One region of the Pseudomonas gozinkensis genome, then DNA from elsewhere that is predicted to be linked to it. Evidence: riboswitches for the same ligand, from Rfam matches in the RefSeq annotation. Region 1 holds a riboswitch; each other region holds the start of a gene.
The links. A riboswitch is a leader RNA that binds a small molecule or an ion and turns the genes downstream of it on or off. The one in region 1 is predicted to bind cobalamin.
Positions count from the first base shown of each region.

Region 2: it holds a riboswitch for cobalamin, as region 1 does, so the genes downstream of both, cobW (cobalamin biosynthesis protein CobW) here and cobO (cob(I)yrinic acid a,c-diamide adenosyltransferase) in region 1, are expected to answer to the same signal.
Region 3: it holds a riboswitch for cobalamin, as region 1 does, so the genes downstream of both, IHQ43_RS15960 (CbtB domain-containing protein) here and cobO (cob(I)yrinic acid a,c-diamide adenosyltransferase) in region 1, are expected to answer to the same signal.

Region 1 is NZ_CP062253.1:1,898,751-1,902,942, forward strand. It holds gene IHQ43_RS08575 (PQQ-dependent sugar dehydrogenase) at 10-1,323, opposite strand; gene IHQ43_RS08580 (hypothetical protein) at 1,389-1,973, opposite strand; cobalamin riboswitch at 2,140-2,365, shown strand; gene cobO (cob(I)yrinic acid a,c-diamide adenosyltransferase) at 2,447-3,058, shown strand; gene IHQ43_RS08590 (cobyrinic acid a,c-diamide synthase CobB) at 3,055-4,192, shown strand, end outside.
Region 2 is NZ_CP062253.1:3,624,631-3,628,822, forward strand. It holds gene cobN (cobaltochelatase subunit CobN) at 1-1,710, opposite strand, end outside; gene cobW (cobalamin biosynthesis protein CobW) at 1,714-2,787, opposite strand; cobalamin riboswitch at 2,886-3,095, opposite strand; gene IHQ43_RS15955 (IS4 family transposase) at 3,971-4,192, opposite strand, start outside.
Region 3 is NZ_CP062253.1:3,629,168-3,633,359, reverse strand. It holds gene nfuA (Fe-S biogenesis protein NfuA) at 20-604, shown strand; gene cobM (precorrin-4 C(11)-methyltransferase) at 729-1,475, opposite strand; gene IHQ43_RS15970 (cobalamin biosynthesis protein) at 1,567-1,980, opposite strand; gene IHQ43_RS15965 (CbtA family protein) at 1,977-2,678, opposite strand; gene IHQ43_RS15960 (CbtB domain-containing protein) at 2,690-2,887, opposite strand; cobalamin riboswitch at 3,010-3,230, opposite strand; gene IHQ43_RS15955 (IS4 family transposase) at 3,458-4,192, shown strand, end outside.

The DNA of each region.
Region 1 (4,192 bases):
TGCAATACGCTAGCGGGTCGCTGATACTCGCCACACTTTGTTACCCACGTCATCCGCCACCAGCAATCCACCTTGCTGGTCGATCACCACGCCGACCGGGCGACCCAGAGCGTTTTCATCCTTGTCGAGGAATCCGGTCAGCACGTCCACCGGTGTTCCGCTCGGCTTGCCAGCGGCAAACGGTACGAAGATCACCTTGTAGCCGCTATGCGGCTTGCGGTTCCACGAGCCGTGCTGGCCGATGAATGCGCCTTCCTTGAATTGCGCCGGCAGGCGATTCCCTTCAGCGAAGGTCAGGCCCAGTGACGCGGTGTGCGGGCCGACGGCGTAGTCGGGAGCGATGGCCTTGGCCACCATGTCCGGGCGCTGTGGTTCGACGCGCACGTCGATGTGCTGGCCGTAATAGCTGAACGGCCAGCCATAGAAACCACCGTCCTTGACCGAGGTGATGTAGTCCGGCACCAGATCGCTGCCGATTTCGTCGCGCTCGTTCACGGCGGTCCACAGTGCGCCGGTTTGTGGCTCCCAGGCCAGGCCGTTCGGGTTGCGGATGCCCGAGGCGAAGATCCGGTGGTTGCCGGTGGCGCGATCCACTTCCCAGATCGCCGCACGGCCTTCTTCCTGATCCAGGCCGTTTTCGCCGACGTTGCTGTTTGAACCGACGGTGACGTACAGCTTGCTGCCGTCCTTGCTGGCGATGACGTTCTTGGTCCAGTGGTGGTTGAGCGTGCCGCCCGGCAGGTCGACGACCTTGATTGGCTGGCTCTTGATTTCGGTTGCGCCGGGCTCGTAGTTAAAACGCAGCAGGCGATCGGTATCGGCGACGTACAGATCGTTGCCGACCAGGGTCATGCCGAACGGCGAGTTGAGGTTTTGCAGGAAAACCGTGCGGGTTTCGGCCACGCCGTCATGATCGGCATCGCGCAGCAGGGTGATGCGGTTCGGGCTGGGGACGCCAGCACCTGCGCGGCCCATGACTTTCTTCATTACCCAGCCGCGAATGCCCTTGCCGTCGTCGGGTTTGGGCGGGGCGTTGGTTTCCGCTACCAGCACATCGCCGTTGGGCAGCACATACAGCCAGCGAGGGTGATCGAGATTCTCGGCAAACGCTGCTACCTGTGTGCCTGTCGCTGCCGTCGGTTTCGCGCCGGCCGGCCAGCCGATGGCCGGGGCGATGTTCACCGTCGGGATCAGGGTCTTGTTCGGTTCGGGCAATTTGGGTGACGGGCCGGTGCCGTCGGAGACTTGCAGGCTGGAGGATTCACCACAGGCGGCGAGCCCTCCGGCGAGCACGATGACGAAAACGAGCTGGGGCTTGCGCATTGCTGATCTTCCCTATAAATGCATTCTTAATCATAGAGGAGTGCACAAGCCCGATGGTTCAACCCTCAGCCGCGGGCTTCCTTGAACAGCATGGCAATGCCGGGGTGATAGTTGCCGGCTTCGCTGCGCAATTTGCGGTAGGCGTAGGGAAAGTACCAGGCGACGGCGCAGGTGTGTTCCTTTTGCAGGTCATCGACCATGTCCTGCAGCTCTTCCGGACTGGCGCTGTGCTGGGCCTTTTGCGGGGCGACGAACAGGCAGCCGAGTTTCAGGTCGCTGGCGTAGCTGATGCGCTTGGCGTCGCTGGTGATATCCGCCAGGGCCTGCGTCAGATTCAGGCTGGTGACGCGTGGCCAGCGCTGGGTGGCCTGGATGAAGGCGCGATCGTCGGCGCCGGCAATAAACAGGTCGGCGCGGGCGTTGCGCTCGCCTTCTTCGTTCTGCTTGCGGGTGGCAGTGTCGCGCAGGGTGACCAGTTCGGCCATCCATGCGGCGGCGGACAGCAGGCCAAGGTTGGCTTTCTCGTCGTGCCAGTAGGGGGTGTCGCTGTCGCCGCGTACGGCGTTGTAACGGTCGATACAGTCAAACCAGCGTTCCAGCACCGGGCGCAGGAATTCCAGCCGCGGGTTGCTGATGATCATGCCTTGCATGGTGCTCTCCCTTGTTATTGTGATGTGCTCTCTGCAGTCAAAAAGCATGGCTCTTTGATATCACTGCTGACAGTGTGGCACAAGATTGGCGTCAGTTAATTGATCGGCGGCAGTTATTCGCCGTACAAGCCCCTCTTCAATTGACGCTCCACCCCCAACCCTCTAACCTTCGCGGCTTGTTTCAGGTGCTCTGTGGCGCATGTCGACAGAGTGAAACAGGGAAGCCGGTGAGGCGGGTCTTGAAGCGAAGAACCCTCACGATCCCGGCGCTGCCCCCGCAACGGTAAATGAGTAAAAGCTGCGTCTGATGCCACTGCGTAAATGCGGGAAGGCGCGCAGCCAGGCACCAGCCGCTCATGAGCCCGGAGACCGGCCTGATCCATCCAGCGGCATCACGGTGGGCGATGCCAGGCTTGTTGCCGTCTATTCTTGTGCCTGCCCGCCGTTATCCAGCCTCAACGGAGAGCTCCCCCATGACTGATTCCCCCGAGCGCGACGAGCGCCACCTGGCGCGCATGCAGCGCAAAAAAGCCGTGATCGACGAACGCATCGCCAATTCGCCAGACGAATGCGGCCTGGTGCTGGTGCTGACCGGCAACGGCAAAGGCAAGAGCAGCTCGGCATTCGGCATGCTCGCCCGCGCCATGGGTCACGGCATGCAGTGCGGTGTGGTGCAGTTCATCAAGGGCCGCAACAGCACCGGCGAAGAGCTGTTCTTCCGCCGCTTCCCCGAGCAAGTGCGTTTTCATGTGATGGGCGAGGGCTTCACCTGGGAAACCCAGGATCGCCAGCGCGACATAGCCGCCGCCGAAGCGGCCTGGGAAGTCTCCCGCGAGCTGCTGCGCGATCCGTCGATCGGTCTGGTGGTGCTCGATGAACTGAACATCGCCCTCAAGCACGGTTACCTCGATCTGGATCAGGTGCTCAGCGATCTGCAGGCCCGTCCGCCGATGCAGCACGTGATCGTCACCGGTCGCGCCGCCAAGCCGGAAATGATCGAGATGGGCGACACCGTCACCGAGATGGGCATGATCAAGCACGCCTTCCAGGCCGGCATCAAAGCGCAGAAAGGCGTCGAACTTTGAATCAACCACGTCACTGCCCGGCGGTACTGATCGCCGCGCCGGCTTCCGGTCAGGGCAAGACCACCGTCACCGCTGCGCTGGCCCGTTTGCATCGCAATCAGGGGCGCAAGGTTCGCGTGTTCAAGTGCGGCCCGGACTTTCTCGACCCGATGATCCTCGAGCGCGCCAGCGGTGCGCCGGTCTATCAACTGGACATGTGGATGGTCGGCGAGCAGGAAAGTCGACGCCTGTTGTGGGAAGCCGCCGCCGAAGCCGATCTGATCCTGATCGAGGGTGTGATGGGCCTGTTCGACGGCACGCCGTCGAGCGCCGATCTGGCGCGGCATTTCGGCGTACCGGTGCTCGGTGTGATCGACGGCACAGCCATGGCCCAGACCTTCGGCGCACTGGCCCTGGGCCTGGCGCGCTATCAGCCGGACTTGCCGTTTGCCGGCGTGCTGGCCAACCGCGTCGGCACCGTGCGCCATGCGCAATTGCTGGAAGGCAGCCTCACCGAAGGTTTGCGCTGGTATGGCGCGTTGTCCCGGGAAACCGGGATCGAACTGCCAAGCCGCCATCTCGGTCTGGTGCAGGCCAGCGAACTCAATGACCTCGACGTACGCCTCGACGCCGCCGCCGAAGCGCTGGCCGGCACTTGCGAGGTAGCGCTGCCACCGGCCGTGGAATTCGCTGCGCCTGAAATCGTTGAGACCGAAAAACTGCTCGAAGGCGTACGAATTGCCGTCGCCCGGGACGAAGCTTTCGCTTTCACCTACGGCGCCAGTCTCGATCTGCTGCGGGCGATGGGTGCGCAATTGAGTTTCTTCTCGCCGATCCGCGATACGCAATTGCCTGAGGCTGACAGCTTGTACTTGCCCGGCGGCTATCCGGAATTGCACCACGTTGCCCTGTCGCAGAACGCCGACATGCTCAACGCAATTCGAGCGCACCATGCGGCCGGCAAACCGTTGCTCGCCGAATGCGGCGGCATGCTTTATCTGCTCGACTCGCTGACCGATGTCGAAGGCACCCGCGCTGATTTGGTCGGCCTGTTGAGTGGCGACGCCGTGATGCAAAAGCGCCTCGCCGCACTGGCGCTGCAAGAGGTCGACCTGCCGGAAGGCCTGTTGCGCGGCCACACCTATCACCATTCCC
Region 2 (4,192 bases), 1.7 Mb from region 1:
GCAGTTCTCCGAAAGGCCCACACCTTTGCCCGGCAGCCATTCGAGATTGCCGTGCTTGCCGACGTGGATAACGCCATGAGCCCCGTAGATCTGGCGCAGCCAGAAATAGAACGCGAGGTACGCGTGCGGCGGCACCAGGTCCGGGTCGTGATACACCGCGCTCGGATCGACCTGATAACCCCGCGCCGGTTGAATGCCGACGAAGGTCAGGCCAAACCGCAGGCCGGCGATCATCATCCGCCCGTCACGGCACATCGGATCGTTTTGCGGTGACCCCCAACGTTCCAGCACCGCCGTGCGATTGGCTTCGGGCAGCGCGTTGAACATCTTCAGGTAATCGTTCATCGCCAGGCTTTGCTGGCACGGGCGCTGGTCGAGCGTATCGAGATCGTTGCTGACGCCGCCGAGCAGTTGCCGGATCAGCTCGGAGCCGCTGTCCGGCAATTCGGCCGGCAACGGATAACCTTCAGCCTGCAACGCCCGGAGGATATTCAGCGCGGCAGCCGGCGTGTCGAGTCCCACGCCGTTGCCGATGCGTCCGTCCCGGGTCGGGTAATTGGCGAGGATCAGCGCGATACGTTTTTCAGCGTTCGGCACCCGCGCCAGTTCGACCCAGCGTCGCGCCAGTTCAGCCACAAAATCCATACGTTCAGGCTGCGCCCGATAACACACGACATCGGACTGACTGCGCTCACTGCGCCAGGCCAGATCCTTGAAACTGATCGGCCGACTGATGATCCGACCGTCGAGCTCCGGCAAGGCGATGTGCATCGCCAGATCCCGCGGACCGAGGCCCTGCTCGCTTTCGCGCCAACCGGGCTCGTTGTCCTGGGCGCAGATCGCCTGGATCACCGGAATATTGCGACGGAACGGCCGCAGATGCGGCGCCTCCGGGCTGGACTGGGCGAAACCGGTGGTGTTCAAGATCACCGAGGCCTCGACTTCATCCAGCCAGTCCTCGACCACCGACAGGCAGCCGGGCTCTTTCAAACTGGCCACGGCGATCGGCAACGGATTGAGTCCGGCAGCCTGAAGCCGTTGGCAGAACACGTCGATAAACGCCGTGTTCGCCGCTTGCAAATGCGAGCGATAAAACAACACCGCCGACACCGGTTGACCGGGCAGCCAATCGGCTTGCCAGTCACTCAGTGCGGCGGTGTTTTTGTTCGGGTGGTAAATCGCCGTGCGCGGCAGCGTCTGCGGCTCGCCCCACACGTAATCCCGTGCCAGCCAGCGATTGGCCAGACAGCGGAAAAAGTCCAGCGCATTGCCCATGCCGCCCTGACGCAGAAACTGCCAGAGCCGGTCGCGATCTTCGGCGCCGACGGTGCTGAGGTCGCTGAGCTCCGGGTCGGGCCGGTCATCGCCCGGTACCAGAATCACCTGCACGCCACGTTCGGACAACTCGACCAGCCGCTCGACGCCATAACGCCAATAAGCGATGCCGCCGTGCAACGAGATCAGAATGACCTTGGCATGGCGCAGCACTTCATCGACGTACAGATCGACCGACGCATGGTTCTGCACCTGCATCGGGTTGGCCAGCCGCACGCTCGGGTAATCCTCGGGCAGTTGCTGCGCGGCTTCGGCGAGCAGCGCGAGGCTGGAATCGCCGCTGCACAGGATCACCAGCTCGGCGGGGGTTTGTCCAAGGTCGGCAATGTTGTCATCCGACACGAAACCGCCGGGCTGGGTCCTGAGCAGGTGCATGGCTTAAACGCTGAGCGCGGCGCGCAGTTGCGCTTCGAGCTGGGCGGCATCCAGTTCCTGACCGATCAACACCAGACGCGTCACACGCGCTTCATCGGCGCCCCACTGACGGTCGAAGTGTTTGTCGAAACGCGTGCCCACGCCCTGGATCAGCAGACGCATCGGCTTGTTCGGGATTGCCGCGAAACCTTTGACCCGCAGAATGCCGTGCTGCACCACCAGTTGCGTCAGTGCGTCGAGCAACAGGCTTTCGTCGGCTTGTGGCAGTTCGATGGAGATCGAGTCGAAAGCGTCGTGATCGTGGTCGTCGTGATCGTCATCGCCTTCACCGTGGTGGTGATCGTGATGGCTGTGGCGGCTGTCGATGTGTTCTTCGGAACCGGCACCCAGACCAATCAGCACGTCCAGCGGCAGACGACCGTTGCTGGCTTCGATGATTTTCACCGCCGGCGGCAGCTCTTCGGCGACTTCCAGGCGCACGCGAGCGAGGTCTTCAGGGCTGGTCTGGTCGGCCTTGTTGAGGATCACCAGGTCGGCGCTGGCCAGTTGGTCGGCGAACAGCTCGTGCAGCGGCGATTCGTGGTCCAGGTTCGGGTCGAGTTTGCGCTGGGCATCGACCTGATCCGGGAACGCGGCGAAAGTGCCGGCGGCCACGGCCGGGCTGTCGACCACGGTGATCACGGCGTCAACGGTGCAGGCGCTGCGGATTTCCGGCCACTGGAAGGCTTGCACCAGTGGTTTTGGCAGGGCCAGGCCCGAGGTTTCGATCAGGATGTGGTCGAGGTCGCCGCGACGGGCCACCAGTTCGCGCATCACCGGGAAGAACTCTTCCTGAACCGTGCAGCACAGGCAGCCGTTGGCCAGTTCGTAGACACGACCGGTGGCTTCTTCTTCGGTACAGCCGATGGTGCATTGCTTGAGGATTTCACCGTCGATGCCCAGCTCGCCGAACTCGTTGACGATCACCGCGATGCGGCGGCCTTGCGCGTTGTCGAGCATGTGCCGCAGCAAGGTGGTTTTGCCCGAGCCGAGGAAGCCGGTGACGATGGTGACGGGGAGTTTGGCCAGTGTTTTCATCGGATGCCCTTTGGCAAGGTGGCGGGCATACGGGACGAGACCGGCACGCAAGTGCGTGCCTGGAGAGTTCGCCACCGGATCACCCCGCCCGGTTGAAAGTGAGAATCTGTGACGAGGCAGGTCTCCTGGCTGACGGTGTTCGGGCCTTGGCCCGGTATTCGCTGCGCCTTCCCGCTGGCTCTGGATTGAGTTGGCAGTGGCGTGGCAGCGAACAGCACCGTTCACAGTTGCGGGGGCAGCCGCGGCTTGGACCGCGTTCCCTTCTTAGCTTCGGCGTGGGCCGAAGAACCTCGAAAGCGCAAGGCTACGCATGGGTTCGTGATGGGTCAATGGCCGTTGTTTTTTGGTTTTGGGTTTTGTGAGCATATCCGTTGCTGCGGTAACGGCTTCCTAGGGTTCCGCCCTGACGGCGGGTCACTTTTGACAAACGCCCGGAATGCCGGCCCAGCCAAAAGTAACCAAAAAGTCTACGCCCCGGCGTACGGCACTTCGCTTAGGCTCAGTGTTCCCTCGCTACGGTGTCCATCAGGGGGCATCGCCTACGGTTTGCTTCGCTGCACCTCCTCTCGATGTATGCGGCTTCGCCGCACGGCGCTGCGCGCCTACCCCCTGATGAACACCTCCGCTCGGCCTGCCGAAGGGGCAAAAAATCAAAAGCCAGAGCCAGAGCCAGAGCAAAGGCCAGATCAAGAGCCCCTCACCCTAGCCCTCCCGAAACGTCGGACCGCCCGTAGGGAGAGGGAACCGACCGAGTTGATTGGGAGAGTTGCGCCGACTTGCGATACCGCGTTGAACTCAGACTTTGAAAAGCACAGAAATCGGCTCCCTCTCCTCGGGGAGAGGGCTGGGGTGAGGGGTAAGCCCACCACAAAACCAAAGCCGAACACGCCCCGCCCCCCCCACTCAAAACGATGAGCGTTAGCTCGAGTACCGCTTTTGATCGCAGGGCCCGTCGGCAGGCTGAGTGGAGGGATTGATCCGGGGGTGGGAGCGCAGCGACCGTTTGGCGAAGCCAAACACATCGAGAGGAGGTGCAGAGAAGCAAACCGTAGGCGATGCCCCCGGATCAATCCCGGAGCGAAGGAACCCCGAGCCTCAGCGAGGGGCCGTACGTCAGGGTGCAGCCTTTTTGGTTACTTTTTCGGCGTTTGGAAAAAGTGACCCGCCGTCAGGGCCATCCCTTTCAAGGTCTTTTCGTTTTGGCGGCCTTGATTACCCGGTCCGTTGAAACATGCGCATGCACCGCAGCGCCTTGCACCCATGTTTTGGGTTTGGGCACCTTGGGGCCCCGGGGACTTTTGGCAACTTGTTTTGGCTGGATGTTTCTGGCCAGTTCCAACAAGCGCTGGGCCAGTTTTTCCAGAGGTACGACGGGAAAGCATTCCGAGGGCAGCGCAATTTGCAG
Region 3 (4,192 bases), 1.7 Mb from region 1:
AAGCCTGCGAGGAGTCTCCATGACCGCTATTACCATTACCGACGCCGCCCATGATTACCTGGCTGATCTGCTTTCCAAGCAGAACACCCCGGGCATCGGCATCCGCGTCTTCATCACCCAGCCTGGCACCCAGTACGCCGAAACCTGCATTGCCTATTGCAAGCCGGGCGAAGAGAAACCTGAAGACACAGCGCTGGGGCTGAAAAGCTTCACCGCTTACATCGACTCGTTCAGCGAAGCGTTTCTCGATGATGCCGTCGTCGACTACGCTACCGACCGCATGGGCGGCCAGTTGACCATCAAGGCGCCAAACGCCAAAGTCCCGATGGTCAACGCCGACAGCCCGGTCAACGAGCGTATCAACTACTACCTGCAAACCGAAATCAACCCGGGGCTGGCCAGCCACGGCGGTCAGGTCAGCCTGATCGATGTGGTTGAAGACGGCATTGCCGTGTTGCAGTTCGGCGGCGGCTGCCAGGGCTGCGGCCAGGCGGACGTGACCCTGAAGGAAGGCATTGAGCGCACCTTGCTTGAGCGCATTCCGGAGCTCAAGGGCGTTCGCGACGTGACCGACCACACGCAGAAAGAAAACGCCTACTACTAAGGTGTTCGCTGCGGCATGAAAAACGGCGCCCCGTGAGCGCCGTTTTTTTATGCCGGAAATTTTGGGACTTTGATCGTTCCCACGCTCCGCGTGGGAATGCAGCCCGGGACGCTGCGCGTCCCATTCACGGTCTATACAGGTGCGCATGCCCCGCGCGATACAGCGATGACTCACTAAAGTGATCGCTACCCAACACCCGCCCAACCAGAATCAACGCCGTACGCCGAAACCCCTTGGCCGCCACCTTCGCGGCAATATCCTCCAGCGTCCCCGTCACCCAGTCCTGATCCGGCCACGTCGCCCGGTGAATCACCGCGATCGGGCAATCCGCGCCGTAATGCGGCAGCAGTTCAGCCAGAATCTTTTCCAGATGATTGACGCCCAGATGAATCGCCATGGTCGCCCCATGCTGCGCAAGACTGCCGAGCTCTTCGCCAACCGGCATCGCGGTCTTGTCCGCATAACGGGTCAAAATCACGCTCTGCGAAATGTCCGGCAGGGTCAGTTCGGCACCCAGTAAAGCAGCGCAAGCGGCAGTGGCGGTTACGCCGGGAATGATCTCGAACGAAATATCCAGCTCACGCAAATAACGAATCTGCTCGCCAATGGCGCCGTACAGGCTCGGATCGCCCGAATGTACGCGCGCGACGTCCTGGCCCTTGGCGTGGGCGGTCTTGATCAGCTCGACGATCTGCTCCAGGTGCAGTTCGGCGCTGTTGACCACGGTTTCAGCGCAATGACCTTCCAGCACTGCCGTCGGCACCAGCGAGCCTGCATAGATGATCACCGGGCAACTGCGGATCAGCCGCTGGCCTTTGACAGTGATCAATTCCGGGTCGCCGGGGCCGGCGCCGATGAAGTAAACGGTCATCGTTGGATCCTGTAGAAAAGGGGCAGGGCGGAGCTTCACAAGCCCTTCAGATGAAGAATGCTCATGATCGAAAGCGGGGATTATCGGGAATTTACGCAGCGCCGGCCAATGCCAGTGTCGCCTGGGCGTACTTTTGCCGGGAAATCAGCAGTTTTGCCGGGCCACTGATCAACTGTTCGGCGAGTGCCAGAGCGGCACTTTCTGCTACGCCGTAGCAGCCGGTGCGTTCGAAGGCGATCTGTGAATGGTGACTCAAGCGTTGCTGATAACTGGCCAGTTCTTCGCTGCTGAAATACAACAAGGGCAGCGCCAGTTGGGCGGCGAGCTCCTGCAAACCGGGTTCATCACGCTTGAGGTCGATGCTGGCCAGCGCCTTGACCTTCTCAAGATCAATCCGATGCGCCTGTAACGCCTGATCGAGCAATGCGCGCAGCGTGCTGGCCGGGCAGCCGCGCTGGCAGCCCAGGCCGACCACGAAGGTCGGCGCTGCGCTGTCATCGGTCATGCGTGGTACTGACCTTCGCTTTTGCGGCGGAACAACCAGGCGCTGATCAGGCCCAGGGCCAGCCAGAACGCCACGTTGGTCAGCTGCGAAGCGATTTTGAACTGGGCTTCGAGGGCTTCCGGGGCAAGCATCGAATGCACTTGCGGTTGTGGCGCGCCGATCACATGCGGCACGGCAAGGATTGCCACGCCGAGGATCTTCATCAGCCAGTTACGGCTGAACGCGATCAAGGCCAGGCCGACAGCGGTGGAGGCGGCGGTGCCGATCCACCACATCTGCCGCGAGGCCAGATCCGCGGCGGCAGTGCCTGGCAGTTCAGGCGGCAGGCCCATGGTCGGCGCGAGCACGAAGGTCGCATAACCGGCCAGACCCCAGAGCAGGCCCTGAGAGGTTTTGGTCGGCGCACGCAGGGTGTACAGACCCGCCAGCATCAGGGCAAAACCCACGGCAACCACCAGATTGCCACCGGTGGTGGAAACCACGCGTTGCCAGCCGTCTTCCGGCTCCCAGGCTTCGGCATCGTGGGTGTGGGCGGCGGTGCCGGCGGCGTGTTCGTGAACTTCGGCAACCGGCTCGGCTTTCTCGAAGGTTTCGGCCTGCAGAATCAGCGGCGACACCCAGAAGCTTTGCAGCAACGTCAGGAGCAGGGCGGCCAGAAGGCCGGTGAAACCTGCGGTCTGCGCAATACGCTTGATCATGTCGTCAGGTCTCAGTGGCAAGGGAACGCGGCGCTGTGGCGGGTATCGTGCGCGGCGTTGTGCACCGCTTCGATGTGCGAGAAACCGGCGAAATACACAAGGCACGCACCGAGGATCGACGCGCAGACGGCGGCGGTCAGGCGTTGGCTCAGGGTGGTGGTGCTGGAGATCTTGTCCGAATTGCTGCCGGTGCTGCTGATGATCGACATGGCGCTTCCCTCTGGAGTGTCAGCGGGTGAATAGAGCGCATGAAAACCCCTGCGGCCGGGCACGCAGAGGTTCGAACAGCGCCCGCCCACCGCGGGTTTGTTATGTTCAGTGGCGCAAGGATACGCACTGTGTGTTGCGGGCCGGTCTCCGGGCTCACGAGGGGTGGCTGTCTGCCGACCTGCAAGCGTCACCTTCCCATGCCCGAGGGCACAGTGGATCTGACGCTTCGCTCGCTTACCGTTGCGGGGGCAGCACCGGACTGACATGGCTTTAGAGTAAAGCACATGATTCACCGGTTTCCCGTTTCACCCTGTGAAGGGCACCCGTAACAAGTTGTGTAGGAGACCATGAGGGGGAATTTGAGTCAATTGGGATTGGGATTGGGATTGGGATTGGGATTGGGATTGGGGGCTGATCCGTTGCTGCGGTAACGGCTTCTTAGGGTTCCGCCCTGACGGCCATCCCTTTCAAGGTCTTAGGTAAAATCCCCTGAAGTTTCTATCAGGGATACCCGAACGATGTGGGCCGATGTTTTAGCGCGTTTCGAGAAAAAAGCACCTGCCAGCGTTATGGCCAAATTGGCGCTGGAGCAAGCTATTGCCCCTGAGTGGGTCGATCAGGTCTTCGAAGAGCATCGGCAACGGCAGTATTCTCGTGAGCTACTGTTCTCGACCATCATCAAGCTGATGTCCCTTGTTTCATTGGGCTTGAAGCCATCCCTGCACGCTGCGGCGCGGCAACTGGAAGATCTTCCTGTCAGCCTGGCGGCCCTCTACGACAAGATCAGTCGTACCGAGCCAGCTCTGTTGCGCGCCCTGGTCACGGGCTGTGCACAGCGCCTGGCTCCAACGATCAGGGAGTTGGGTTGCACGGCGATGCTGCCGGGTTGGCAGGTTCGGGTGGTGGACGGTAATCACTTGGCATCCACTGAGAAACGACTCGGGGCTTTACGCCACGAGCGAGGCGCCGCTCGGCCCGGTTTTTCGGTGGTTGTCTACGATCCCGACCTGGATCAGGTCATCGACCTGCAGGCGTGTGAGGATGCCTACGCAAGCGAGCGTGTTTGCGTGTTGCCTCTCTTGGCCGATGCCGAGTCGGGCCAAGTGTGGCTGGCTGATCGACTCTATTGCACGCTCCCGGTTATGGAGGCTTGCGAACAGGTCAAAACCTCCTTTGTCATTCGCCAACAAGCCAAGCATCCACGCTTGATTCAGGAGGGGCAGTGGCAAGAACCAGTGCCTGTGAGTACGGGCACTGTGCGTGAGCAGATTATTCAGGTCAGAGGCGGTTACCAGTGTCGGCGT